DNA from 2 places in the Clostridium gasigenes genome. Region 1 is predicted to be linked to the other one. Evidence: a T-box and tRNA genes for the amino acid it is inferred to sense, from the RefSeq annotation. Region 1 holds a T-box; the other holds one or more tRNA genes.
What was found. A T-box is a leader RNA that pairs with one kind of tRNA and senses whether it is charged. The one in region 1 lies ahead of gltX (glutamate--tRNA ligase), so its partner is inferred to be a tRNA-Glu.
Positions count from the first base shown of each region.

Region 2: it has a tRNA-Glu gene. The T-box ahead of gltX (glutamate--tRNA ligase) is inferred to sense a tRNA for this amino acid. The anticodon was not compared.

Region 1 is NZ_CP071376.1:3,298,022-3,312,910, forward strand. Features, by position in the region: gene J1C67_RS15445 (DUF5685 family protein) at 1-637, shown strand, start outside; gene J1C67_RS15450 (J domain-containing protein) at 609-1,214, shown strand; gene J1C67_RS15455 (hypothetical protein) at 1,243-1,737, shown strand; gene J1C67_RS15460 (betaine/proline/choline family ABC transporter ATP-binding protein) at 2,125-3,261, shown strand; gene J1C67_RS15465 (ABC transporter permease/substrate-binding protein) at 3,254-4,807, shown strand; gene J1C67_RS15470 (MgtC/SapB family protein) at 4,884-5,576, opposite strand; gene J1C67_RS15475 (glutamine--tRNA ligase/YqeY domain fusion protein) at 6,071-7,729, shown strand; gene J1C67_RS15480 (CPBP family intramembrane glutamic endopeptidase) at 7,867-8,745, opposite strand; gene gltX (glutamate--tRNA ligase) at 8,953-10,611, opposite strand; T-box leader at 10,723-10,949, opposite strand; gene J1C67_RS15490 (sugar O-acetyltransferase) at 11,031-11,627, opposite strand; gene J1C67_RS15495 (DUF4097 family beta strand repeat-containing protein) at 11,647-12,438, opposite strand; gene J1C67_RS15500 (hypothetical protein) at 12,459-13,139, opposite strand; gene J1C67_RS15505 (ABC transporter ATP-binding protein) at 13,149-13,847, opposite strand; gene J1C67_RS15510 (GntR family transcriptional regulator) at 13,851-14,216, opposite strand; gene J1C67_RS15515 (IS3 family transposase) at 14,694-14,889, opposite strand, start outside.
Region 2 is NZ_CP071376.1:1,281,068-1,295,956, forward strand. Features, by position in the region: gene J1C67_RS06265 (BaiN/RdsA family NAD(P)/FAD-dependent oxidoreductase) at 8-1,258, opposite strand; gene J1C67_RS06270 (hypothetical protein) at 1,408-1,998, shown strand; tRNA gene J1C67_RS06275 (tRNA-Glu) at 2,131-2,205, shown strand; tRNA gene J1C67_RS06280 (tRNA-Val) at 2,219-2,294, shown strand; tRNA gene J1C67_RS06285 (tRNA-Asp) at 2,301-2,377, shown strand; tRNA gene J1C67_RS06290 (tRNA-Glu) at 2,413-2,487, shown strand; tRNA gene J1C67_RS06295 (tRNA-Val) at 2,502-2,577, shown strand; tRNA gene J1C67_RS06300 (tRNA-Asp) at 2,584-2,660, shown strand; tRNA gene J1C67_RS06305 (tRNA-Thr) at 2,691-2,766, shown strand; tRNA gene J1C67_RS06310 (tRNA-Glu) at 2,770-2,844, shown strand; tRNA gene J1C67_RS06315 (tRNA-Val) at 2,859-2,934, shown strand; tRNA gene J1C67_RS06320 (tRNA-Asp) at 2,941-3,017, shown strand; gene J1C67_RS06325 (ATP-binding protein) at 3,287-4,270, opposite strand; gene J1C67_RS06330 (DnaD domain protein) at 4,263-5,276, opposite strand; gene J1C67_RS06335 (M23 family metallopeptidase) at 5,474-6,697, shown strand; gene J1C67_RS06340 (S8 family serine peptidase) at 6,796-7,995, opposite strand; gene J1C67_RS06345 (DMT family transporter) at 8,082-8,513, opposite strand; gene J1C67_RS06350 (dUTP diphosphatase) at 8,636-9,091, opposite strand; gene J1C67_RS06355 (hypothetical protein) at 9,279-9,815, opposite strand; gene J1C67_RS06360 (DUF1540 domain-containing protein) at 9,963-10,121, shown strand; gene J1C67_RS06365 (UDP-N-acetylglucosamine 1-carboxyvinyltransferase) at 10,376-11,635, shown strand; gene J1C67_RS06370 (MBL fold metallo-hydrolase) at 11,809-12,600, shown strand; gene J1C67_RS06375 (CxxH/CxxC protein) at 12,619-12,786, shown strand; gene J1C67_RS06380 (SEC-C metal-binding domain-containing protein) at 12,821-13,318, shown strand; gene J1C67_RS06385 (Hsp20 family protein) at 13,549-14,889, shown strand, end outside.

The DNA of each region.
Region 1 (14,889 bases):
TTATTATAAGATTTTAGATGATGTTCAAGATGACCACACCTTATATAGTAGGGTCCAATTGCTTACATTATCTCCATATAAAAAGAAGTTCGATAAATCTATAATTGAACTTAACAAACTAATTTCTATCAAATTAAAAGATTTAAGTGATTTAGAAAACAACCTGAGTTTTTCATCAATTGATGAAATATGCCATCCATTTAGTGAAATAGTGGCTAATATTCTTAAGTGCTATCCTCATAAATTAATAGATGATAGTGCAGAGCTTAGGGACAATCTTTATAATTTAGGATATACTTTAGGCAAATGGATTTATTTAATTGATGCTTTGGATGATTTAAAGGCGGATATGGAAAAGAAAAAATTTAATCCTATTAATTTTCTATATAATGATAAGAATTTATCTTACATTGAACTTAAAGAAAATATTAAAGAAAGAATTGAGTTTACCATATTAAATTGTTCATATAATTGTGTTGAGTATTTATCTAAACTACCAATACATAGAAATATTGATCTTTTAAATAATACACTAGAGCTTGGCATGATGGATAAATATATTAATGTATTAAATAATACTAATGAAAATAAAAGGAGTGACTTTAAAAATGAATCCACACGAAATATTAGGAATTAAACCCGGTGCTACTCAAGAGGAAATTAAATCAGCTTATAGAAAGCTTATAAAGCAATATCATCCAGATCAATATGGGGATAACCCGCTTCGTGAATTAGCTGATGAAAAAATGCGAGAAATTAATAGTGCCTATGATCAATTAACTAAAGGGAATGGTAAATCAAGCTCAAGCTATAGTAATTCATCTAATTCCACTGGCAATTCAAATGATACCTATGATTTAAGTGAAGTTAGAAGACTTATTCAAGGAAGACAATTCTCAGCTGCTGAAGCTAAACTTAATTCAATTAATAATAAAAATGCAGAATGGAATTTCCTTTATGGAGTAGTCTTAAGTAATAAGGGTTGGTATGATGGCGCTCTTAAGCATCTTCAAGCAGCAGTAAACATGGATCCAAACAACTTTGAATATAAGCAAGCCTTAAATTCAATAAATCAAAGAGGCCAATCTTATGGAGGGAACTTTTATAGACAAACAGGAAGAAATAATTCAAATAATTTAGATTGTTGTATAAATCTTTGGTGTCTTGATAGCCTTTGTGAATGTGCTGGTGGAGACTTAATTGGTTGCTGCTAATATTATAAATATATTGGAGGTTTAAATTTTGAAAGCTAAAGACTTAACTCTTGGTGGTATTTTAATAGCTCTTACACTAGTAATATTATATTCTAGTTCTATACTACCCATAAGTACACTTACAATTTTAACCTTAGCCTCTTGTTTAATTCCTATATGTATAATCCGTAGTTCTGTTAAAACAGGTTTTCTTGTTTATATTGGCTCTACAACTTTAGGATTCTTTATAATTCCTATTAATATAATTGTATATTATGGATTATTCTTTGGCGTTTATGGGATTATTAAATATTATATTGAAAGGCTAAGAAAATTATATCTTGAGATTATATTAAAACTTATAATATTTAATATAATTTTCATAATAAGTTTTACAGTGGCAACATTATTCTTAGGTAATGTTGTAATCAATATTCCTTTATGGCTACTATGGCTACTAGCTCAACCAACATTCATAGTATTTGATTATGCACTAACCCTTATTATTGGTTATTATTTAAATAGATTTCATAAGGTCATGTAAGAGAATGCCTAATTAAGATAAGCTGAAATAAGTGATTATATTTAACACTTATTTCAGCTTCTTTTAGGTATTAATTTAAGGGGCATTTTAATAAATAACAAGTCAGTATGCTAGCCTATTTTGCACCATACCTTGTCGACTGAACACGCTGATAGAATAATAGCAACAAGGTCTGCCTCCTTACTATTGCACAAAATATCCATCCCATCTTTAACTTATTATTTACTTTCACAGACCTAAGTTCTCCTTCTATATATTCTTATTTATAATACTATAATTTCCCAAACTTATTTGCTCATATTTTCTTTTTTGGGTTAATTATGTTATACTGATACTGACAACCTAAAACCAAAAATAAGTTGTCATCGTCTTTAAGGAGGTATGAATATGATAAAATTCGAAAATATAACTAAAAAAATTGGTTCAAAAACTATTTTAGAAAATATAAACTTAACTATAGAGAAAGGTTCTCTTATTGTTCTAATCGGATCTAGTGGATGTGGTAAAACCACTTCATTAAAAATGATAAATAAACTTATCGAGCCTACGTCTGGTGAAATTTATATAAATAATATGCCTATTTCTAAAATGAACACCATAGATCTTCGACGAGGAATTGGTTATGTTATTCAAAATACCGGCCTCTTCCCTCATATGACTATCAAAGAAAACATTTCTTTAATTCCTAAATTGAAGAATATTGAATCTAAAGAATCTATTGCTACCAAAACCAATGATCTATTAAATCTTGTTGGGCTTTGTCCTGAAGATTACTTAGATAAATATCCTAGTGAATTAAGTGGTGGACAACAACAAAGAGTTGGAGTTGCAAGAGCCTTTGCTAGTGATGCTGAAATAATTTTAATGGATGAGCCTTTTAGTGCTCTTGATCCTATAACACGTAGTTCTCTCCAAGAGGAACTTTTCTCATTGCAACAAGAGCTTCATAAAACAATAATATTTGTTACTCATGATATGGAAGAAGCTATAAAACTAGCTGATAAGATTTGTATTATGATTAATGGAACAATTGCACAGTTTGACACGCCTGAAAATATTCTTAAAAATCCAGCTAACGATTTTATTAAAGATTTTATTGGAACAAATAGAGTTTGGGACAACCCTGAATTTATAAAAGCTACTGATATTATGATTAAAACTCCTATTTCAGTTTCTTCTTCAAGAAATATCCTGCAAGCAATTGAAATTATGAGAACTAACAAGGTAGATAGTTTACTTATTGTTGATAAATCTAATATTTTAAAAGGACTTGTAACTTTAAAAGATATTAAGCGTAGTACTGCAAAAGAAACTAAACTCGAGGATATAATGGAGCATGATGTTATATCTGTTTATGAAGATGATAATATTTTAAAAATACTTGAGCTAATTAACGCTCATTCATTCGGCTATATTCCTGTTATAACAAGAGATAATCACCTAGCTGGACTTGTAACTAGAAGTAGTTTAATTTCTGTCTTAAGTGAACAATTCTTAGATATGGAGGATTCAAGTAATGAGTAATTTTTTTGAATTTGTAATAAATAGAAAAGAGGAAATTTCAAGTCTTTTTCTTCAACATATATATTTAACTTTCGGAGCTATTTTAGTTGCTATTTTAATAGGTATTCCAATAGGTATTTTGATAACTAAAATTAAATCACTTCAAAAACCTATTTCCGGTTTAATAAATATAATACAAGCTATTCCTTCTATGGCTCTTCTTGGATTATTAATTCCTATCCTTGGTATTGGAAGTGTTCCAGCTATTACTATGGTAGTTTTATACTCCTTACTACCAATTGTTAAGAATACTTATACAGGACTTACAAATATTGATCCTAATATACTTGAATCAGCTAAAGGTATGGGGCTTACTAGTAACCAAACCCTTAGACTAGTTCAAATGCCACTAGCTCTTCCACTAATCATGTCTGGTGTTAGAATATCTGCTGTTACCGCAGTTGGACTTATGACTCTTGCTGCATTTATAGGCGCTGGTGGACTTGGATACCTTGTTTATTCTGGAATACAAACTGTTAATAACAATATGATTTTAGCTGGAGCTATTCCATCTTGTATATTAGCTCTTTTAATAGATTTTCTTTTCGGAAAAATTGAAATTCTTATTACTCCAAGGGGATTAAATCCAACTAAGCGTAAATCTAAGTCAACTGTTTTAAAAGTTACTTTATTTATAATTTTGTTTGCTTTTATAGGTTCTTCACTCTTTGCTATTCTAAAACCAAAAACCGAAAAAATAGTTATTGGTGCTAGAAGCTTTTCTGAACAATTAATTTTAGGAAATATGTATGCGGAGTTAATCGAAGAACATACTGATTTGAATGTAGATAGAAAATTCAGTTTAGCCGGTAGTTCTGTTAGTATGGCTGCACTTTATGCTGGTGAAATTGACCTTGCTATTGAATATACAGGAAGTTTATATATTAATGTATTAAATCAAGAACCGTCTACTGATAGTAAAGTTGTTTATTCAAAATCAAAAGAACTTATGGAAAAAGAACGTAATGTGACTTTATTAGATCCTATAGGCTTTAATAACACCTATAGTCTTGCTATGAAACCTGAAGTTGCGGATAAATATGGGATAAATTCAATATCTGATTTAGCTAAAGTAAGTCCTGAATTAGTTTTTGGACCAACTTTAGAGTTTTTAAATAGAGTAGATGGATTTCCTAATTTATCTAAAGCTTACAATTTGAATTTCAAGAATTCTGTTGGAATAGATGGAGCGCTGCGTTATACTGCTCTTAATAGTGGTGAATCTGATGTTATAGATGCGTTTTCAACTGATGGGCTTTTAAAATCCTTTAATCTTAAGGTTTTAGAAGATGATTTAAATTTCTTTGCACCTTACGATGCAATCCCACTTGTACGAATGGAAACTCTTGAAAAATATCCTGAACTTAAAACCGTATTAAATATGCTATCTGGTACAATTAATGAACAAACTATGATTGACCTTAATTATAAAGTTGATGATCTTGGCGAGGATGCTTCAAATGTTGCTAAAGAATATCTTCGATCACAAGGTCTAATTGATAATTAAAAATAAATCCCGTGTTAAGATAATCTTAACACGGGATTTATTTTTAAAAATGACTAAAGAATGTAAAATAATTAATTTATTCCCCTTCCTCTTCTTTTACATACCAACCAATTCCATAAACTTCTGGATTTAACCCTATGGTACTTACAATTCTTTCACATATCACATCATCACTTCTTGATCCCATTACATTAACTTTTACCTTTACCGATCCATCTTCTTCATCATTGCTATCTAATCGCCTTAAAAATAGCTTTTCATCTTTTATCATAGTCATTATTAACTTTCTAACATTACCTTCTTGATTTTCAGAACATCTAATTTTAATTTCATATAAAAGTTCCTCTTCAATGTCCTCTTGTTTTAATCTATATAATTTTCTACCAAGTGGTCTTAAAATCAAATTAGATATTATAATCATTGATGCACCTATAATTGCAAATAAAATGTATCCGCCACTAGCTAGCACTCCAACAGATGCAGTGCACCAAAGAGTTGCTGCTGTATTTAACCCTTTAACATTTAAACCTTCTCTAAGTATTACTCCTCCACCTAGAAAACCTACCCCTGTAACTACTTGGGCTGCAACTCTTGTACGATCTCCAGTTCCATCTATTAATGAAAACATTACAAATAAACAAGATCCTACAGAAACAAGCACATTGGTATGTATCCCCGCTTTTCTTTGTCTATATTGTCTTTCCAGCCCAATCAGCATTCCTAATATACATGCTGTTAAAAGCCTCACTACAAAATCCCTTGTTGTCATATTTTATCACTCCTATTAATTATATATATCCTCATTTTAATAGTTTATATTCTAAAAACTTAATTATTCTATTTTAAATATTAACATTAATTTGTTAAAACTATTAGTTAATTTTATTAATTAATTTTTATTTTAGTCATTAAGGTGTCTTTATAATAATAGCAAGTTAATTTTTCCCTTTTAATTGCTCTATTTAGTATCTTTTTTCAATATTTACCTAATTAAATACTAAATATTAATAAAAAAATATTTTTTACCACCATATCCCTTTATTTTTTCTTCATTGTAGTTTAAAATTAATAATAAAACCTAATATATATTTATTTGCTTATTATAAATAGTTAAATTTATTTACATAATAAGTGATTCTTTAAATCTATGATTTAGTTTAGTTGAACTTACTCCTTTGAATGTATAGAAAAAGGAGTTTCCCATAATAAACTTTAATTTAACCTGCAGATAAATATAATTTTTTTATAAGAGAGGTAAAAATTATGACTAATGAAATTAATTCATCAAACTTTATAAGGAATATAGTTATTGAAGATTTAGAAAATAAAAAACACGACGGGATAATAACTCGTTTTCCCCCTGAACCAAATGGCTATCTTCACATAGGGCATGCAAAATCTATAGTTCTTAACTTTGGTTTAGCAAATGAATTTAAAGGTAAGGCTAACTTAAGATTTGACGATACAAATCCTACTAAGGAAGATACTGAATATGTTGAATCAATTAAAGATGATGTAAAATGGCTTGGATACAAATGGGATGAGCTTTTCTTTGCATCTAATTACTTTGATGTAATGTATGAAAAAGCAATACTTCTTATAAACAAAGGTTTAGCTTACGTTTGTGATTTAACACCTGAAGAAATGAAGGAATATAGAGGAACATTAACTACGCCTGGAAAAGAAAGTCCTTACAGAAATAGAAGCATAGAAGAAAATCTTGATTTACTCCATAAAATGAAAAAAGGTGAATTTAAAGATGGAGAGAAAGTTTTAAGAGCCAAGATTAATATGGCTTCTGCTAACATAAACATGAGAGATCCTATTATATATAGAATATCCCATGCGTCTCACCATAACACTGGTGACTCTTGGTGCATCTACCCTATGTATGACTTTGCTCACCCACTTGAAGACGCTATAGAAAACATTACTCATTCTGTTTGTACTTTAGAGTTTGAGGATCATAGACCTCTTTACGAATGGTTTGTACGCGAATGTGAAATGAATTCTACTCCAAGACAAATTGAATTTGCAAGATTAAATATTACAAATACAGTTATGAGTAAACGAAAGCTTAAAGAACTTGTTGATAACAATATAGTTGATGGATGGGATGATCCAAGAATGCCAACTATTGCAGGTCTTAGACGAAAAGGATATACTCCTGAGTCTATTAGAAACTTTTGCCTAGCAATTGGTGTTTCTAAAGCTTCATCAACTGTTGATAGTCAAATGCTTGACTTCTTTATAAGGGAAGATTTACAACCTAAAGCACCTTCTGCTATGGCTGTTATGAAACCATTAAAACTTGTAATAACTAATTATCCTGAAGGTCAAAGTGAAATGCTTCCAATAGAAAATAACGCTAAAGATGAATCTCAAGGATTAAGAGAAGTTTCATTTTCAAGAGAACTTTACATTGAAAGAGAAGATTTTATGGAAGTACCAGTTAAAAAGTACTTTAGACTATTCCCAGGAAACGAAGTTAGATTAAAAGGTGCTTATTTTGTTAAATGTAATGAGATTATTAAAGATGAAAATGGAGAAGTAACTGAAATCCACTGCACTTATGACATTGAAACTAAAAGTGGTTCAGGATTTACAGGACGAAAAGTTAAAGGAACAATCCATTGGGTTGATGCAAACAACTGTAAACCTGCTGAATTTAGGCTTTTCGAACCTTTAATATTAGATGATGCTCCTGAAAATGAAGGGAAACACTTCCTTGAACAAATAAATCCTAATTCACTTGAGGTATTAAATGGATTTATAGAAATTACGGCAGTTAAAAATGCTTCATTTGGAGATAAATATCAATTATTTAGACATGGCTTCTTTAATGTAGATAATAAATACACTACTGAAGATAAATTGTCCTTTAATAGAATTGTTTCATTAAAAAGTTCATTTAAACTTTAATTTATTTAAATATAACTACTAATGCATATTTAAATAAAAAACACCTAAGGAATACTATTTACGTAATCCTTAGGTGTTTATTTTATACCTATTTATAAAATGTCATTTTAAATTATATTTATCTATTTAAATAGCATTTATAATTCTATTCCTACTTTAGTATCTTCTATTATTTTTGGATTATTCTTTTTAATTAGGAATGTTCCAACTGCGGTTATAGCAAACCCTAAACTTAATACGATTATAAGAGAAAATACTGTTTCAAGGCTTTCTCCTAAAATTAATGATGCAATTGTTGAAACTGTATTATTAACCATATGCATTATAATAGCTGGCCATAATGATTTAGTTTTATAAGTTACATACCCAAATAATATTCCTAGCAGTGTTGCATATATGGCTTGCACAAGAATCATATGATAAACACCAAAAAGCACTCCTTGAATTATTATTACAGCGGGTATAGACATACTTTTACTTAATGTTTTATATATTATTCCTCTAAATAATAACTCTTCTGCAAAAGGCGCTACAATCCCAACTACTAATATTGTTAAAAATATATTGCTTTCCCCAATAAATGACATATTCTTCTCCAAAGCATAAAATGACCCTTTAAATAATCCTGCCTTACTAAGTAAACTAATAAATCCAATATTAAATAAGTACACAGAAACTCCAAGTAATAATGCTACCCAATAATTAGATGCCTTTGTTTTTTTAAATCTTAATTCTTCTGAAAGTTTCTTTTTTCTTAATTTGTATATTAGCATAAATATTAATATTGTAGTTATTGATGATGCTAATAAAATATAATTCATATTTCCCATTATTTGTTTAGCAATCATTACAGTTGTGTCTTCTTTTCCAGCTCCTGTTAATGAATCTGCTCCTTGTTTTACAGTATAGCTAACTGCGATTATTATTCCACCAATAATCGAAACAATAATTTGAACTGAAAACCCAATAGCCATGTACATTAGCGCTACTAAAAAACCTTTTATTTTACTTTTCATTCATACTCACCACCTTTACCTTAATATTACATTAATACATTGTTTTTGTAAACTCTCCTTAGTCTTTATAAAATAAAAATAACACTACCAACCTGTTATTTATTTTACAATCCTTTAATAAGCTACATACTTCTATTGTAATATTAAAAAGGAGGAGTCCTTCCTAATGATGTTAATAACCATTAGGAGAACCCCTCTATTAAATACTTAAATTGACATAAACTTTTTAAATCTATCTCTAACTTTTTCTTCACCCATAATTTGCATTATAGTATAAAGATCTGGCGTATTAGTTCTATGTGCTATTGAAGATCTTACTGCTCCTGCCACATCTGAAATCATTCCTTTATAAGCATCTGGATTTGCTTTAAACTCTTTTCTATTTGCACAATACCCAAGATTTATAGCTATTACCTTTAACTCCTCAAACCATTCTTCTGCATTTGTATTAAAATTATATTCTTTTGCATATGCTTCAATTATTGATTTTGCAGTTTCTAAAGTAACCCCTTTAGGTAATTCTACTTGCTCTGCAGTTTCTTTTTCAAATAACTCATCAAAGAAATAGAATGTTTTTTCTTTAACATCACTCCACTTTGCAAAATCTTTTCTTGGCTTTGGACCTTCTTTATCTATATTAAATACTTGTTTACTTAATTCTTCTTTACTTGTTACTAGTTCAAACATTTCTGCATCAAATTCTTTTGCCCAAGCTGTGTAATAATCATAAACCACTTCTGGTTTCATTTTACAAATTACATCTTTACTTACATCATTTAATTTAACCGTATCAAATAAAGCTCCACTTTTACTCATCTTATCTAAAGCTACAGAAAAATCATGATAATCTGTTAATGGATTTTCAACTCTCCATTCTTCAAATGTTGAATTAATAATATTTAATAAATATTCTATAACTGATACCATAGGGTATCCAACTTCCTTATAATAAGAAACAGCAGCTTCTGCATCTTTTCTCTTTGAAAGTTTTCTTTTTGACCCATTATCATTTTTCATTATTGTTGGAATATGAGCATATTCTGGTTTGTCTAATCCTAGTATTTCAAATAATTGAACATGTATTGGAAGTGAAGATAACCACTCTTCTCCTCTTATAACATGAGTTGTTCTCATTAAAGCATCATCAATTACATGTGCAAAGTGATATGTTGGAAGCCCATCACCCTTTATTATAACTATATCTTGATTACTTTCTGGGAAACTAATGTCTCCTTTTATTAAATCATGGAATTCTACTCTATTTTCAAAATTTCCTGGTGACTTTATTCTTATTATGTATTTTTCACCATTATTTATTTTTTCAATAGCTTCTTCTGGAGATAAATTTCTAAATTTAGCATATTCCCCATAATATCCTGTTGTTATTTTTTCTGCTATTTGTTTTTCTCTAAGTTCTGTTAACTCTTCTGGTGTACAGAAACATGGGTAAGCTAATCCTTTTTTAACTAAGTCTTTTGCAAAAGTTTTATAAATTTCTGATCTTTGACTTTGTCTATAAGGTCCATATGATCCTTTTTCTGTGTTATCTCCAGTAGTTCCTTCATTAAAGTTCATTCCAAAATTATGCATTGTATCTATTGTATCTTGTATTGCACCTGCAACCTCTCTTTTTTGATCAGTATCTTCTATTCTTAAGTAGAAGATACCCTTTGTTTGACTTGCAAGCCTTTCATTTATTAAGGCAGCAAATACTCCGCCAATATGTTGGAAACCAGTTGGACTTGGTGCATACCTTGTAACTACAGCACCTTCTTTTAATTCTCTTTTTGGATACTTTGCTATAAAGTATTCTGGTGTTTTATCAACACCTTTAAATAACATTTCTGATAATTTTTCTAAACTCATTTTTCCACCTATCCTTTTTGTAAGTCATTTTCAAATAAATAACAATCCATATTATAGAGTTTTATCAATTAAAAATGCTTGAAATATAAAAAAACCCTTCGTCCTAAAAAACCTTAGGACGAAAGATTACTTCCGCGTTACCACCTAAATTAATTAAACAGAAGTTTAATTCACTTATTTCTCTTTAAGGGAAGAACCCCATAAACCTACTCTACTAAATGTAATTTCCGGCATATAGCTCCAGAGTTTCTTTCTATAATGTTATTTTCTAGGCTTTCACCTTCCCTAGATCTCTTAAAAATAACTACTTATATACTTTTCTCTTTCAATGCTTAATATTTATTTATATTTTTTCCTAAATACATTCTAATTATACCTTTGTAATTAATTCTTGTAAATACTTTAATAGTATTTATTATCTATATATATCTATCTTTAAAATACCTAATTTTATCTTCTTCAGTTATTTTTCTAATTACTTTGCATGGGTTGCCTGCAGCGATAACATTAGCTGGTATATCCTTAGTTACTACACTTCCAGATCCTATTACTGTATTTTCTCCAATAGTTATATTTGCATTTATAGTAGTACCTCCCCCTATCCACACATTATCCTCTATAGTTATAGGAAATCCATACTCTAGGTCCATACTTCTAAGTGTTGGATGTACAGGGTGTCCTGCTCCAAATATATTTACATTAGGCCCCATCATTACATTATCTCCAATTGTAACAACACAACAATCTAATATAGTCAAATTGTAATTAGCATAGGAATTTGCTCCCCAAAAGATATTATATCCATAAGCACATTGAAAAGGTGACTCAATAAAGAATTTTTCACCAGTTTTCCCGAATAAACCTTTTAATATTTCATATCTTTTTTCTACTTCACTAGGTCTAAGATTATTAAAGTCAAACAATACCTCTTTTGCATGTTGACGTTCTTTTAATAATTCATCTCCACATGATGAGTAAAGTTCCCCATCTAACATTTTTTGCTTTTCTGATTTCATATTAAAGTCCTCCATTTTTTTAATTTACCGATAAGCTACCTATTCCAATACTTAAATCAAATTCATAGGTGTTTTCTCCGGATGTACTTGCATTAATCTTTGCATCACCTAAACCTGATGATGTTTTTATTCTTACAGGTGATTTATCAGGTATATATATATCAGTTTCTCCAACTCCACCCTCATAAGCTAAATCTCCACCTACTTCTGACATTCTAAGAGTAAGATTACCTACACCTCCGCTTATTTTAATATTGCCGCATTTTTCTTTTAAATCTATATCTGTATTTCCAACTCCTTGTTCTAAATCTAATGATGAAAAGACTATATTTTTCATATCTAAATTACCAGCTCCACCTTCAACATCTAATTCACTTACATTTATTCCTTTAACTGTAACGTTTCCAGCTCCATATTCTAAAGATAGCTTATCTATATAACTGCTTGGAATACCTATTGTGACTTTTCTATCTTTAAATGTATTTTTCCCATTAATCCAACCTGAATTATATTTCTTTTCTTCAATTACTATAGTATTTCCTCTTTTTTCAACTATAGTTTTCTCTGCTAAATTACTTTGTCCTAGAAAATCTACCTTTACATCATTACCTTCTATTTCATTAATAATTATATTTGCTGCACCTATAGAAATATCTATATTTTCTATATTGTCAATTGAAATAGATTGATTTACCACTTCTTCATTATTATTTTCATTTCTTGATTCTACTCCAAATTTTATATTACACGATGTTAAAGCTAATGCTAAAACACCTATTATAACTGCCATTATTGTTAATTTAATTTTCATTTTTAACACCCCTATTTAATTTATAATATGTCTATTTTTTTATCAATATACTTTCCAGCGATAATTTGAAGTGCTAGTACTGTTAGAATACCTAGAATCGATGATATTACATCTATTTCTATTATATTACTATTTCCTATAGTTATATAAACATATGGCATAATACTTAATATAATTGAAGTTATAAAATCATATATTAAACTTCCAATACTAAAAATAATAATAATTGCAATTATTGATAGGAATTTATTTCGAATATATGATGAAAATATTCCTATTAGTGCAGTAATTATTAAGTATGCTGTTATAAGCCCCATAATAACCGTAACACTTGCTTGTAATATACCACTGTTTATTTCCCCAATATTTATTAAATTCACTATTAATGCTATTATTATAACTATTAAATTTGCAGATACTAATCCTAATAGATGTCCTACTATAAATTCAATACCTTTAATTGGCGTTAAAAATAATAAATACCCATAGTCTTTAGAAATTTGTTTTGAAAATAAAATTATATAAGATATAAAATTCATTGTAGCAATTGTAGATACTATTGCTAGTACATCCCATCCTCCAGTAAATTGTGATAAAAATTTACCACTAACTAATCCTACTAATAGTATTAAGAATTCTATAAAATATAAAATTTTTAAAGATTTAAAACTATACTTCATTATATTTAATATATTTTTCATACACATCACCTATTCTGCAAATACCTTTCTATATATTTCGTCTATGGATGCTCCATATTTTTCCCGAAGATCCTCAGCATCACCTTTTTCAATTATGGATCCTTCACCTATAAATATTACTTTATCAAAAAGTTTCTCAAGTTCTCCTACATAATGGGTTGTTATTATCATTGATGTATCTTCATCTAAATTATTTATAATTGTATCAACTATTTTATCTCTACTTATTGTATCTACTCCCGATATTGGTTCATCTAATATATATAATTTACTCTTTCTACTTAAAGTTAAAGTAAGTCCTAATTTTTCTAACATACCTTTAGATAAGGTTTTTATCTTTGCTTTTTTATCTAATTTCATAAATTTAAGTAATTCACTTAGTTTAACTTCATCAAAATCATTAAAAAAGTCTTTATAAAAACAAGCTGCATCCTCTACAGTCATCCACTTATATAAATAATCCTTTTCTTGAAGATATGACACTATTTTCTTAGTTTCATATCCAACTAAAATTCCATCTACTTTTATTTCTCCCATGGTTGGTTTGTATAGCCCTGCAATTAAGTTTAATAAAGTTGTTTTCCCCTGACCATTTGGACCTAAAATGCCAAGAACTTTTCCACGCTCTAAGCTTAATGTTATATCATTTAATACATTTTTTCCTCCTAATCTTTTTACTAGGTTATTAATTTCTAAAACCTTACCCATCTTTTATACCTCCTCATACATCGACTTAATTAGTTCTACTATTTCTTCTTTAGAAAATCCAAGAACCTTACTTTTTAAAATAAAGTCTTTAAGTAGATCTGTTGACGCTTGCTTTCTTAGTACTTTTATATTTTCTACATCTTCAGTTACGAATTTACCTATTCCTCTTTGGGTACTAATTAGTCCCTCATTCTCAAGTTCTGAATAAACTCTTAAAATAGTATTTGGATTAACCTTAAGCTCACTTGCATAATCTCTTACAGACAACAATCTCTCCCCCTCTTTTAATTCACCTGAAACAATCCTCATTTTCATAAACCTCTTTATTTGTATATATATAGGTTCCTTTGAATTTAATTCGAATTCCATACTTATACACCTCATCTTCATCAGTTTTGCTGTCTTAATAGTATAATACACCTATGTCAAGCGAATTGTTAATTGCATTTTAAGCATTTAATATAAATTATATTATTGTACCTATTATTATCTTCCATTTACTCAATATTCCTTAACTTTATAATTATTTTTCTAAAAAGCATTTACAACAGCTTCAAATAGTGTTATTATTTACCTAATAAGTATTTAAAAGGAGGTAGGGTTTAATGATAAATTATTATAAATTTACTAAAAGCATCTATATTAATTCAAAATTTAATATAATCATTGGTAACTCTACGTCAAGTATAGTAAAGACTGTACTACTTTAAACTAAAAAAATAAAATAGTTTAATTTTCCGTGAGTTATTATTACTCATGGATTTTTTATATTTATTTTTAATAATGATATTAAAGCCATGGACTTGAACTGTCCCCTGTCAAGTAGACAGTGTAAATAATAAAAAATTATGATGCTAAGGTATGACTTCGATATTCGATCGGAGTCATGCCTTTTAGCTTTTTCTGTAGCCTCTTTGTATTATAAAAATCTATGTATTCATCAATAGCTGCTTCAAGTTCCTCATATGAATCAAATTTTCTTAGGTAATACATTTCAACTTTAAGTATGCCCCAAAAGCCTTCCATAGGACCGTTATCAATA
Region 2 (14,889 bases), 2.0 Mb from region 1:
TAATTTTCTATTTATTATTATTTGAGATAGCTTTAGCCGCGCAGTAGCCAGAACTCCAAGCCCATTGTAAGTTAAAACCACCACAGTCACCATCTACATCAATAATTTCTCCAGAAAAATATAGATTAGGGATTAATTTGGACTCAAGAGTTTCAGGATTAATATCATTAGTATCAATTCCTCCAATAGTAACTTGAGCTTGAGCAAATCCATTAGTACCTGTGCAAGTAAACTTCCAATGTTTTAAAAGTTTAATTAGTTTAAGTTTTTCTTCCCAGTCTAAATCATAGCAAGGTGTATGTATATTTGAAATACCTGACTCTTTAAGAAGGGTAGGAATTAATTTTTTATTAATAATACCAATTAATGCATCAGAAATAGATCTGTGACAGAAAATAGCTAAATGCCCTTCTATAAAATTAGCAACTTCGTCAGAAGAAAGTGTCGGCATCATATCAACTATAATTTCAACCTTCTTTTTATTTGATAATGCTTTAGAGGCGTAACCTGAAATTTGAAGTATTGGTGGCCCTGATATACCATAGTCAGTAAAAAGAATTTCGCCAAATTCTTTTCTAGATTCAATGCCATTAACTAAAAGTCTTGCAAACCCATCAAACTTTATTCCTGTTAATGATTTTAAGTAAGGGCTTTCTAATTTTAATTGAACAATACTTGGCAAAGGTTCAACCATCTTATGTCCTAGTGTTTTTGATAAATAATAACCTGAACCATCAGAACCTGTTTTTACTGCAGAATTTCCGCCGCAAGCTAATAATAATTTATTACATGTGAATAACTTATACTCTTGATTATCTGTGGATAAATTAAAGTTTTCATTTCTGTGGATAGATTTCAATTTACAACTTGTGTATAACGGAATATTTCTATCATCTAAAGATAATTTTAAAATATCAACAACCGAAGAAGCTTGCAATGATTTTGGATACATTTTTCCATTCTGTAATTCTACTAAAGGTAATCCTAAAGATAAAAAGAATTCCTCTGTATTTTTAACACCAAATGATGATAAGGTTTTTGCATAGAAACCTGTATTTTCACTATGGTAAGAAAGGAAAGGAAAAGATATTGTTTTGTTTGAAATATTACATCTACCATTACCTGTAGCTAGTATTTTTTTCCCTATTCTATCAGTAGCTTCTAAAATAGCTACATCTAAACCAAAGTCTTTAGCGGCTATTGCAGCAATTAAACCTGAGGCTCCGCCGCCAACTATTATTAAATCATGATGTATCATAATTAATTTTCTCCTTAAATTATATAAGATTTGTATTTAGTATCTTAAAAAAATATAGGATTTATCCCAGATTGATATTTTTTTAGATACCCTAAATAAATTCTAACATAGTAATATAAGTTATAAAACTAAGGAATACTATTTTTGAGGTGATAATTTTGAAAGTTAAAGTAACTAATGAAAATAATAGTGATTATAATAAAGAATTTAAAGTTAAAAGGATGAATTATGATCAAACTGTAGTAATTTATCATAATAGAGAAGGTATGGAGCTATTTTTAAATGAAGATGTTGAATTTATTACAGAATCTGAATTAGATGAATTTCTAGTTAAAAATAGAGACTTTTTAAAAATAAGATTAAATAGGGGGATATCAATATCGCTTTATAAAATGTTATTAGAGACTATAGAAGGACAATTAAAAGGTGAGTTTAAATCATTAAATTTATTAAGAGATAAATACTCCGTAAATAAAAGAGGCATTTGGGATAAAGAAATTATATGTGTGATAAATAATAATATCCCAATTAAGATTACCGCAAATGGGCAAAATTTTAAAAAAATTGGATATAACATAAATTTAGAAGAAATAAAAATAGAAGAATTTTCAGATTTATGTAAATTTGAAATAAAAAAAATACAAAAAAATATAAAAGATAAAGAGGGTGCATTATCTAGGTATGGCGAGGCGTTAGAGTGCATAAAACCAGGGGTTAGGGGTGATAAGTTATTAATATGAAATATAAAAAAAAGAGAATAAATACACGAATAATTAATAAATAATTAAAAAAGTGTTGACACTATTTATTATTTTAGGTATTATAGTTTATGTGCTCAGTGCTAACAAGCAAAGAGAAAAAAAACAAAACATGGCTCCTTGGTCAAGCGGTTAAGACACCACCCTTTCACGGTGGTATCAGGGGTTCGATTCCCCTAGGAGTCACCATTTTAAATATTGCGGGAGCATAGCTCAGCTGGGAGAGCATCTGCCTTACAAGCAGAGGGTCACAGGTTCGAGCCCTGTTGTTCCCACCACAATGCGGCTTAGTAGCTCAGTTGGTTAGAGTACCGGCCTGTCACGCCGGGGGTCGAGGGTTCGAGTCCCTTCTGAGTCGCCAATTTAAATTTTAATGTCGTTTAATAAACCTAATATGGCTCCTTGGTCAAGCGGTTAAGACACCACCCTTTCACGGTGGTATCAGGGGTTCGATTCCCCTAGGAGTCACCATTTTTCAATATTGCGGGAGCATAGCTCAGCTGGGAGAGCATCTGCCTTACAAGCAGAGGGTCACAGGTTCGAGCCCTGTTGTTCCCACCACAATGCGGCTTAGTAGCTCAGTTGGTTAGAGTACCGGCCTGTCACGCCGGGGGTCGAGGGTTCGAGTCCCTTCTGAGTCGCCATTTTAAATTTAAAACAATAAGTACTATTATGCTTTGATAGCTCATCTGGTAGAGCAGCTGACTTGTAATCAGCAGGTGGCAGGTTCGATTCCTGTTCAAAGCTCCATATGGCTCCTTGGTCAAGCGGTTAAGACACCACCCTTTCACGGTGGTATCAGGGGTTCGATTCCCCTAGGAGTCACCATTTTTCAATATTGCGGGAGCATAGCTCAGCTGGGAGAGCATCTGCCTTACAAGCAGAGGGTCACAGGTTCGAGCCCTGTTGTTCCCACCATAATGTGGCTTAGTAGCTCAGTTGGTTAGAGTACCGGCCTGTCACGCCGGGGGTCGAGGGTTCGAGTCCCTTCTGAGTCGCCAATTTCATATATGGTACATAGGATAGATTAATGATATAGTAGCTAATTTATAATTAGTAAATTGTAGATTTAAGTCTTATTACTAGCTCCATATATATAAAACACCTTAGATTTATCTAAGGTGTTTTTCGTTATATAGTTATAAGAAAGTAAGGAATTGATTAAGGCATCTTCCAAAAACAGGCTAGCATAGTAGCTTGTTGTTTTTGAAAGATGCCTTAATTCAAATCAATTCTTTATTTATTTGAATGTCCTTTAGAAGATAATATATTATTTTTTTTTAAGATTAATTTGTATTCTTATATCATCAGCATAAAATTTACATAACTTAAAGTTTCCAACTAACCTAGAATAGATTCTTTCACTATAAAGTTTACTTATCATAGGAAGACTTAAATTGGTTGATATAAGCATTTTTTTCTTTTTAAGAATCTTCTTATTTATTAGTGTAAATAGTTCTGTTGCAGAGAATTCAGTTATTTGTTCTGCACCTAAATCATCAATAATTAGTAAATCACAGTTAATAATTAATTCCTCAAGGGCAGAATTATTATTAAAACGTATGTCTCTTAATCCTTTTATAAGCTCATCAGAAGTTTTATAAACAACTAAAAAACCTGCATCTAGTAAATCTTTAGAAATACACCAAGATAAAAATGTTTTTCCAGTACCAGAGTTTCCATAGAATAATAAATTATTATCGTGATTATTAAAATTTGGAATATAATTACCCTTTACTGTTTCTAAAATATTTTCCATATTTCTTCTAGGTGAATATTTATCATCTGCTATTTTATGACTTGAATAAAGATTTATATCAAAGTTATTAAAATTATTATCCTTAACAGCGTCTTCTAAATCAGAATCTTTGTAATATAGTTTTATTAATTTATTTTTATAACAAGAACACTTAGAATTACCTGTACCTATAAAGCCATTATCTTTACATTTATGGCAGTGATAATATAGATTTAGATATTCTTGAGAATAACCCTTAGATACTAGCAATTCATATTTTCTAGCTCTAAGATTAGTGATAGTATCTCTAAGGTTATTAAGATCAGTTTCTGTTAAAGTGCCTTTTAAAATACTTAGGGAAAGATTTAAACAAAATTTTTGTATCTTAGTATCTAATTCAATTATTTCAGGGTGTTTCTTTGAGATTTCATCTCTTCTTTTCTTTAAGTTTTGTTGCTCTGTAGTTCTAAGCTTTTCATATATATTTGATAATTCTTTCTGGTATCCTTTAATCATCGCTATCCCATCCTAACAGTTTTTTCTCAATAGAATCATAATCATAGTCTCTTGCCTCAAAGTTATTGAATCTTAGAGGTGGTTTAGTATTTCCTGTGTTTGCAGCGTTATTAGAATTGCTAAAGTTTTTCTTAGCTGATGCATTTTTAAAGGCAACCTCTTTATTTTCAATAGATTCAATAGTATTTAATTTATCTTTATTCCAACTTGATAAAATACCATCAATATATTTAAAATCAGCTCTATTTAACCTTTGGAAACAAATATTACAAGCTTTCTCAATAATTTCTATTGAGAAATTATAAGTTACAAGCCATTTTTCTAACATTTCCTCTTGAGGTTTCATAAGCTCCATATTTTTAATTCCCAAATAATTAAGTATTTGTTTGATTTTTACCCATTTATCTTCAGTTTGCCTAATATAGTTTTGGGCTTGCTCTATATTTGTTATTTTCATAGTGTGCCATGCCATAGCAACTTTTTCTATATATCTATAATCACTTTTTCCTTTAGATACACAATACTCTATTAAAATGAGTATAAGTTCTGAAGAAAAGTTGAAATCTTTTTGCCAACTAAGATAAGTTGTCATTTCTTTAGGGGATAGAGGTTTAGCTAAAATACCTTCTATATCTCTTAACATTCCTTTAGTACTATCCTCGTTTAAGGCATCTAATAGGTTTATCTCTTTAGAGCTGTTAACAGGATCGTTACTTAAATCACAGAATTCAATATTAAAGTTACCCATTTTATCGATGGGAACAAGTTTTAAAACTCCTTCATCATTCCAGTGATTAAGGGCATTTATAATATCAGATTCTAATAAATTTAAAGAAGATGCCATTATAGAAGCACTGACACCTATTTCTCCAGAGATATTATATTTAAGCATTAATAAATAGACTTTAATAAATTCACCACGAGCCTTTGGCATATATCTCTCAATAAATATATTACTTACTGGAGTAAAATTTAAAGGCTTTGTCTTAAGCATAAATGTGCTCATAATTTTTCGCTACCTTTCTTAAGTAATATTAAAATAGGGACTAATGTATTTATTATAACATTACTAACAATTATTTAAGTTAAGTTAATTATAGCAAAGCAAAGTATAACCCTCAACATAACAATTGAATTATAAAAAGAATATTATAGGAAGAATAGGGAAAAGTAGTAGATGTGCTGTAAAATAATTGTTTAAAAATGAAAGGAGAAAACATGGTTTCTAAAAAGGATATAGTTAGTGCCTCGATACAGTTGGCATTATCAATATTATTACCCCTATTAATAATTATAGTGGTAGATGGTAAGTTTAATAATTTAGAGGCATATATAGACGGAAAAATAATAGGCTATGTAGAAAGCCGAGGAGAAACGGTGAAGGTTTATAATGAATTAATTACAACAATAGGCACAGAATATAAAAATGTTGACATAGAAAAAAATAAGGTTGAATTCAAAAAAATAAAGGATAATACTATATTACTAAGTAATAAGCAAGAAATAGAAAAAGGTATATTAGGATCTATTAACGGTAAAGCGCGTGCGTTTGAATTAAAGATATCAGGAAAGAATTTTGGATATATAAATTCAGATAAAAATGTCAATGACGTATTAAAGCTAGTAACGGATAAATATATAGAATCATTAGATATAGTAAAAGAGGATTTAATATCAGTAGATATTGAATGTAAAATAGATGTAGAAGAAACAACAATAAATATTGCAGATGTAAAAACACAAGATGAAATTTCAAATGAAATATATAAGACTTCTATAAATGAAGATGGGTTATTAAATATAGATATTAAAGTAAAAGAAATTGTAGAAGAAGAAATTCTAGCAGATACTATAACAGTTAATGATGATACTATGTACTTAGGGCAAATAGAAGAAAAAACTGGAAAAAGTGGTAAAAAGATAGTTTCTAAAGAAGTAGTATATAGTAATGGTGAAGTTAGTTATAGCAATGTGTTAAAAGAGGAAGTTTTAGCTTCTGCACAAAATACAGTTGTGCATAGGGGAAGTAAAAATCCTTATGATGATGGTATAGCATTTTTAAGTAGACCAACAAGGGGTGGATTCACTACATCGGATTATGGTGCTAGATGGGAGTCATTCCATAAGGGAATAGATATAGCAGGTAATGTAGGTGATGATGTTATGGCAGCTATTGATGGAGAGGTTACATATGCACAGTATAACGATGGTGGATATGGTAATTTAATAATGATAAAACACGCTGATGAAATGGTTACATATTATGCTCATTTAAGTAATATTCATGTTTCGGTTGGAGATAAAGTAGAAAAAGGTAATGTAATAGGGCTGGTAGGAAATACTGGATTTAGCACGGGGCCTCATTTGCATTTTGAACTTAGAGTTGGTGGAAAAGCAGTTAACCCATCAGAATATTTAATGGGATAAAGAAGCTGAAAAAAATTATAATAGTAACCTATCAATTTTTAGAAGATAATTAAATTATATAAAAAAGGTGACATTATATAAAATAATGCACCTTTTTTTTATTTTTTTGAAAGTATCTTATTTATATCTACCTTTCCATCCCCTTGAAAACTTCGGGGAATATCTAATTCTTCACAAGAAACCTTGAGAAGAGAAACAATATCTTTAAAAGTTAAAGTGGGGTTATTTTCAAATAATAGAGCGCATAAGCCAGATATATAAGCAGCAGCTATAGAAGTCCCACTAAAAGTTTTATAGGATGTTTCTAACTTGTGAGGATATAGTTTTATTCCATTTTTTTCAGAAATATAACTTATATTACTGTTAAGAGAAACAATATCTACACAAGCTGCACATAAATCAGGCTTAGATCCCTTTTTAGATAGTCCAGAAGATGAATAGGTATATGGTTTTAGTGATGAACTAGTATCTAAACCAGATACAGTTATGCAGTTTGTACACAATGCAATACCTGTTAGGGAACCTTCCACATTTTTATTGCTACCGCTAGGAAGAACAGGAACTATTCCTTTAATAGTAAATTGTTCCAATATACTATTGAAACAAGATATTATAAAAGGGTTATAGTGAAGTAATTCAAATGGCAAACAAAGAACTTTTATATTATATTTTTCACTATCTAATAGAATTAATTCTAAAGCATATAATATATCAGATACAAAACCTTTTCCAAGCTTATCAAAGGCTTTGTAACAATGAAGTGTACTTTGTGGGGCAACGCCGCAGTACATTTTATTAGAACGTTCACCACTACCGGCTATTATGCCACAAGTACAAGTTCCGTGACCATTATCATCATAAGGATAATTAAGCCCATCTATTAAATCTATAAAGGATCCAATTTTATTATAAGGAGTCAAGAGATCAGTATGAGGATAAACTCCACTATCGATAACACCTATACCAATTCCTTTGCCTGTTATGTTAGATTTATCAGATAATCTCACCTTGTTTGCAGTTGGAATGCTCATTCCACACAAGAAGAAATATTCATCAAAACAAATATATTCTACTTCTGGGTATTCTAAAAGACGTTCTATTCCTTTAGAATTTAAACGGGCAGAGATTAAATTGTAGCCTTTTATACAATGTAAAACTTCACCTTTATAAGTAGGTATCTTTTTAACTATATTTTCTTGAAAGTTTTTACACTTAATAATCACTCGATAGTTTTTAGTGGATTTAGATGCCATACAGTTTTTAAGATTAAGTTCTAGCTTACTTTTAAATGAGAACATATAAAACTCCTAAAATTAGTCACATTATATAGTATATTAAAATGTTCAATTTTGTTAATGATAAAATAAAAACAATTTTTTGATAATTAACATTTCCATTTAAAGATGAGAATTCCTATTATCATAATTGCAACACCAATAAATTCCTTAGCGTTAAAAGGAATTCTTTTGCTTCCAAAAAGACCCAACGCATCAATAGTAGCAGCGGCAAGTAATTGAGCTACTAAGATAATAGATATACCACAAGTTGCACCAAGAGAACCAATGCTCTTCATTACAGTAAATATAATTATTACTCCGAGTACACCGCCTAAAAGATAAAGTTTGTTAGCTTCTTTAATATTTTTAAAGTTACCCCGTCCAAAGAACATTAAAATAATTAAAGTAAGTGCTAATCCACTAGCTTGAACAAACACATTAGTCTCCCAAGTACCTATTTTTTCCCCAAGCCGGGTATTAAAAACACCTTGTAAACTCATAGAAATACCAGAAATTATTGCAGATATAATTGCCATCATTTTAATTCACCTCAAAGTTAGTATTCCACTTTAAGTATTGAATATGCCTAAGAATCTTTGACTAGTCATTCATTTTACTATTCCTAAAAAAAAAACCTTCTAAATAAATAGAAGGTTTAAAATTATCTTAAGATAAATGATTCTGTAATTTTATTTTCAGAATAACCTAAGGTAATTCCAAGACTGATAAAATCTTCTAAAATTGTTAAGTAATGATCTTTAGAAGATGAAGTTATCAAATCATTTATGTCTATATATAGATTTAAAAATTGGTCGCTTAAACAATAATCATTAGGTAAAGCTTTAATTTCAGTAATATCTGTATAATTACAATCTAAACCTAAGATTAATATTTGACCTAAAAAGTCTAAGTAGTTGTTTAAAATAATCTCTTTGTCAATTTCAGAGTTGCAGTGTAACCAATATGTATGACATTTAGTTTGATCTGCAAGAGAACTAAGTTTAATATATAGTTCAAGATGCTTTCTAGCTGAAAGTTTATATTGGTTTAAATTCTTATCAATAGTAATTTTTTTGTTGTTTTCTCTTTGTGCTTCAAAAAGAGATATAATATTCATAAGTATCCCCCTATTCTTAAGGATTAATCTATTATAGTTTACAAAAATTTTTGAAGAAAGAAAAGAGCAGTAAACGAATACAAAAAAATAAATTTTTAATATTTAAAAAAATGCAAAATAAAAGTGCCTATACAATTAGTATTTAGCACTTTTTAAAAAAATATTACATATTTTTTATAGTTATAAATTAAAACTTTTCTTTTAATTTATAACTTTTAATTAAAGTTTCTTTTTTATTATTAGAAATCTTCCAAAGTTCTATTCTATTTACATATAAAGTATTAAATGTAGATGAGAAATTATCATCATCTGACTTTTTAAAATCTTTAGCAACATAGTTAAGGTTTGCTAAAGCTATGTGCATATTTAAGTCGTTATTATTATAATTTCTTATATTAAAGCCATGTAACTTTAAAGTATCATTCATTAACCTATTAAGTCTTTTTATATATCCTATATCTTCTATTTTTATATTCAGAGTTTTATTAACTTCTGAAATACAAGCTATATTAGATACTTCAACTGTAAAGATTTTATAAGGTTTAAGAATTTTCTCTACAACTAAATCTAATTTATCAAGATTAGGGTTTTCTAATGCTTCTATAGGTATATAAGGTATAGGTGAATTTCTATTAGCTCTATATTTTTTAGAAAGATTTCTTTGAATAGGATTTAAATTTTTGTAAGATTCATCATCAAACAATGCCACTAAGTAATATCTCATAGATTTAACCTCTCAAGTTAAATTTGTTTATAGTTTAATCTATAAACTATATATAAATTATAACATAGTGATATAAAAAGCGTTAGAATAATTTTAAGCAAATAGAACATAATAAATATATCTTAGTAAAGAAAGGTGTGATTACAAATGGAAAAAAATAATTCTATTAAATGTGATATAAACCAATGCAAATATCACTATAAAGCTGAAGCCTATTGTTCATTAGAACAAATACAAGTAGGAACACATGAAAAAAATCCTACAGTGGTAGAATGTACAGATTGTAAATCTTTCGTGTTAGACTAATATAATCAAAAAAATTACAAAAAAAAACAATAAAAGCTATGATGATTTTTCATCATAGCTTTTATTATTAACTAAATGAGAATTTTGGAAGAAAAAGTGTATATAAATAAGTTTGATTTATGTTATAATAGATAAAGTAGATTTATTAATTATGTAAGTTAATAAAATAAAGATACTTTTTATAAGAAAAAATGGATAACAGTTAGAAGAATAGGAAAGATTAATATATATAAAGTATGATAAGGGTGAAGCGGATGGAAAGATTAGTTATAAATGGAGGAAAAGTTCTAAAAGGATCGGTAAATATAACTGGTGCTAAAAATGCAGCAGTGGCTATTTTACCAGCGGCTATAATAGCAAGCGAGGGCAAATGTATAATAGACAATATACCAGACATAGAAGATGTACATTGTTTAGAAAGAATACTTTTAAGTTTAGGGTGTATTGTTAAAAAAATAGACAATAATACTCTAGAAATTGATGCTACAAATGTAAATAATTTAGACGCATGTACCGAAGATGTAAGAAGGATGAGAGCGTCTTACTATTTTATTGGAGCATTATTAACTAGATTTAAAAAAGCAAGAGTTGAACTTCCAGGGGGATGCCCTATAGGAGTGAGACCAATAGATCAACATATAAAAGGATTTGAAGCATTAGGTGCAGAAGTTGTAATAGAACATGGAGCAGTTATAATTAATGCGAAAGAACTTAAAGCGGCTAATATATTCTTTGATGTTGTTTCAGTAGGAGCTACAATAAACGTAATGATAGCAGCTACTTTAGCAGAAGGAACTACTGTACTTGAAAATGTAGCGAAAGAACCTCATGTTGTAGATGTGGCTAACTTCTTAAATACTATGGGCGCTGATGTAAAAGGTGCTGGAACAGATATAATAAGAGTTAGAGGCGTAGAAAAATTAACAGGATGTAACTATAGTGTTATACCAGATCAAATTGAAGCTGGAACATTTATGATAGCAGCAGTGGCAACAAGAGGCGATGTAACTATTTCAAATGTAATACCAAAGCATTTAGAATCAATAAGTGCGAAACTTATTGAAATGGGAGCTACGGTAGAAGAAGGCGATGATAGTGTAAGAGTAACAGTTGAAGGGGAACTTAAGGGTGTTAACGTTAAAACAGCACCATATCCAGGTTTTCCAACAGATGTACAACAACCTATGGCAGCACTTTTAAGTATTGTCCCAGGAAAGAGCTTAATTTCAGAAAGTATATGGGAAAACAGACATAAGCACGCAGATGAACTTAATAAAATGGGTGCAAATATTAAAGTTGAAGGTAGAACGGCCATAATAGAAGGCTGTGAATCATTAGTTGGAGCTTTAGTTACAGCTACTGATTTAAGAGCTGGAGCAGCTATGGTTATAGCTGGGTTAATGGCTAAAGGAAAGACTGAAATAGTTGAAATAGAGCATATTGACAGAGGATACCCACATATAGAAGATAAGTTTAGAGAATTAGGTGCAGATATAAGAAGAGAAGTTAGATAAGGGAGCTAGAAGAAAATAACAAGTCAAAGATTTATAGGATATTTTGTGCTAGGTTAAGAACAATAAACAACAGATAGTAAGTCTATGTGTTCTTATTGTAATGCGGCATAGTGCAAGATAGACCAAAATCTGACTAGTTATTTTTTAAAGAGCCCTATACGGGGGTAAAATAAATGAAATTTTGCTCGTTATATAGTGGAAGTAGTGGAAATAGTATTTTTATTGCTTCTGAAAAGGCTAAAATATTAATAGATGCAGGGTTACCAGGAAAAAAAATAGATGAAGCGCTAAGAAGTATAGAGCAAAATTCAGATAGTATAGATGGAATCTTTATAACTCATGAGCATTCAGATCATATAAAAGGCGTAGGCGTATTATCAAGGAAGTATGATATTCCTATATATGCAAACGCTAATACCTGGGCAGCTATGGAATCTAATATAGGTAAAATAAAAGAACATAACATAAAAATAATGGATAGAAGATCTACTCTTCAAATAAAAGATTTAGAAATAAAATCTTTTAATATACCTCATGATGCAGTTGCAGCAGTTGGATATACAGTTCATTCAAATGGTAAACAAGCTAGCGTGACTACAGATTTTGGAGTATATACTGAAGAAATAAGAGATAATATAAAAGACTCACAAGTATTGTTACTTGAGAGCAATCATGATGTTAACATGTTAAAGTATGGACCATATCCTTATAACTTAAAAAGAAGAATTTTAAGCGAAGTAGGACATTTATCTAATGAAGATTGTGGAAAAGTAATTGTTGATATACTTAAATATGGTATTGGAAAAAGAGTGTTATTAGGCCATTTAAGTGGAACTAATAATAATCCTGATTTAGCATATCAAACAGTACTAAGTGTTCTACAAGAAAATAGTATAGAACAAAATAAAGATATCTACTTAGCTATGGCAAGTAGACATAATCCAAGTAACATAATAGAATTTTAGTTAATGAAGGTGGTTTATATGAGTAATAATAAAATTATTTATTCTTGTTTAGAGCATGTAGAAGAGGCTATGGATGATATCGTTAATCTGCAAGAGACATTTCCGATAATAGAAACGTGTATTAATGAAAAATGTAACTATTGTAATAACACTTCGGATTATGAACTAAAAGTAAATAGTAAATAATTTAAATAAAAAAGCAAGAAGAGGAGAAAATAGTATGAGTTTATATAAGCAATGGACAGAAATGGTAACTGAATATGTTAAAGTTAAAGGGGAAGAAGCTTTTTGGGAAGAATACATGCAAGTAGAAACGGCTATATATAAAGATATATTAGCTAATCATAGTGGTTCAATGAAATTAGTAATTTCAGAAGCTGCAAAAAAATACAATACAACTGAAGAGTTTGTTATGGGATTCACAGATGGAATCAATGATAGCTTAAACAAATCATATGATTTAGAAACTATAAAGAACACAGAGGAATTAGTTTTAGACATTAATCTAGAAAAATTATATTATAATATGTTAGATGCTAAGGCTGAGTATTTATATACACTTCCACAATGGGAAGCTATATTCTCAGACGAAAAGAGAAAAGAAATTAAAAAACAATATAATGGATCTGTAATTGTAAGAAATGAAAATAAAATAGGTAGAAATGACCCTTGTACTTGCGGAAGCGGTAAGAAGTATAAGAAGTGTTGTGGTAAATAATAATAAACTATCGAATAGTTTATAGAGCTCTGCATATGCAGAGCTCTATTTTTATATAATTAATTATAATAAAGAGAAGGAATCTTAAAAAAATAACAAGCTAATATGCATCGCGCAATGACTTGTTATTTTTGAAAATGACTTATGTTTAGTAAAGAAGACCTTTTGTGTCAAAAACCATTTAATAGAATAGGTATATAGTGTATAGAAATTTAAATTAGGAGAAAGATATGGCTGGGATGTTTCCCTTTATAATTAATAATATGTTAGGCGGTATGCTTAACGGTCAAGGAAATAATAATATAGTAAGTATGTTAGGAGGAATGTTAGGTAATCAGGGTAATAATAATATGGGTGGAAATAGCCAAGGAAATGGTAATAATATAATGAATATGATAAGTGGGATGATGGGGAATCAAGGTAATAATAATATGGGTGGAATGGGTAATAGCCAAGGAAATAATAATAATATAATGAATATATTAAGTGGAATGATGGGGAATCAAGGGAATAATAATATGGGTGGAATGGCTAATAGCCAAGGAAGTAGTAATAATATAATGAATATGATAAGCGGAATGATGGGTAGTCAAGGGAATAATAATATGGGTGGAATGGCTAATAACCAAGGAAGTAGTAATAATATAATGAATATGATAAGTGGAATGATGGGGAGTCAAGGAAATAATAATATGAGTGGAATGGCTAACAACCGGGGCAATAACAATAATATAATGAGTATGATAAGCGGAATGATGGGTAGTCAAGGAAATAATAATATGGGTGGAGTGGCTAATAGACAAGGGAATAATAATAATATAATGAATATGATAAGCGGAATGATGGGCAGTCAAGGAAATAATAATATGAGTGGAATGGCTGACAACCAGGGAAATAATAATAACATGATGAATATGTTAAGCGGCATGATGGGCAGTCAAGGAAATAATAATATGGGTGGTGTGGCTAACAAACAGAGAAATAATAATATTGGAACTATGACTAATAATCAGGGAACTAATAATAATATAATGAATATGATAAACGGGATAATGGGTAATCAAGAAAATAATATAAGTGGTAATAATAAAAAAAATAGAGCTGTAAGTAAAGGTAATATGAAGAGTAGGCATGAAAAAAATAATAAAACTAGTCATGGATCTAATGATAGTAATAACGGCTTTGCTAATGAGTTTAATGAATTATTCAATCAAACATTTTCGGCTGTAATCAATAATCAGGATATTATAGAAAATATAGTAGATACTGTTTTAAATAGTGATTTAGTAGGTGGTATGATTGAAGAAATTGAGAAAATAGATGGTATGAATATAGAGTTAAAGGCTTATGAGGATAGATATTTAATTGAAGGAAAGCTACCTGGAGTAAATAAAAAGGATATAGATTTGGATTATGAGGAAGAAACATTAACTGTAAGAGTAAAGAATAATCAATTTTTTACAAATGGCAAAAATAAAATGGTAGCAATAATACAACCCAATTCCGATATTGAAAAGAAGTTTATAATTAATGATGTTGACATAAATAGAATTTCAGCAGTATTTAAATCG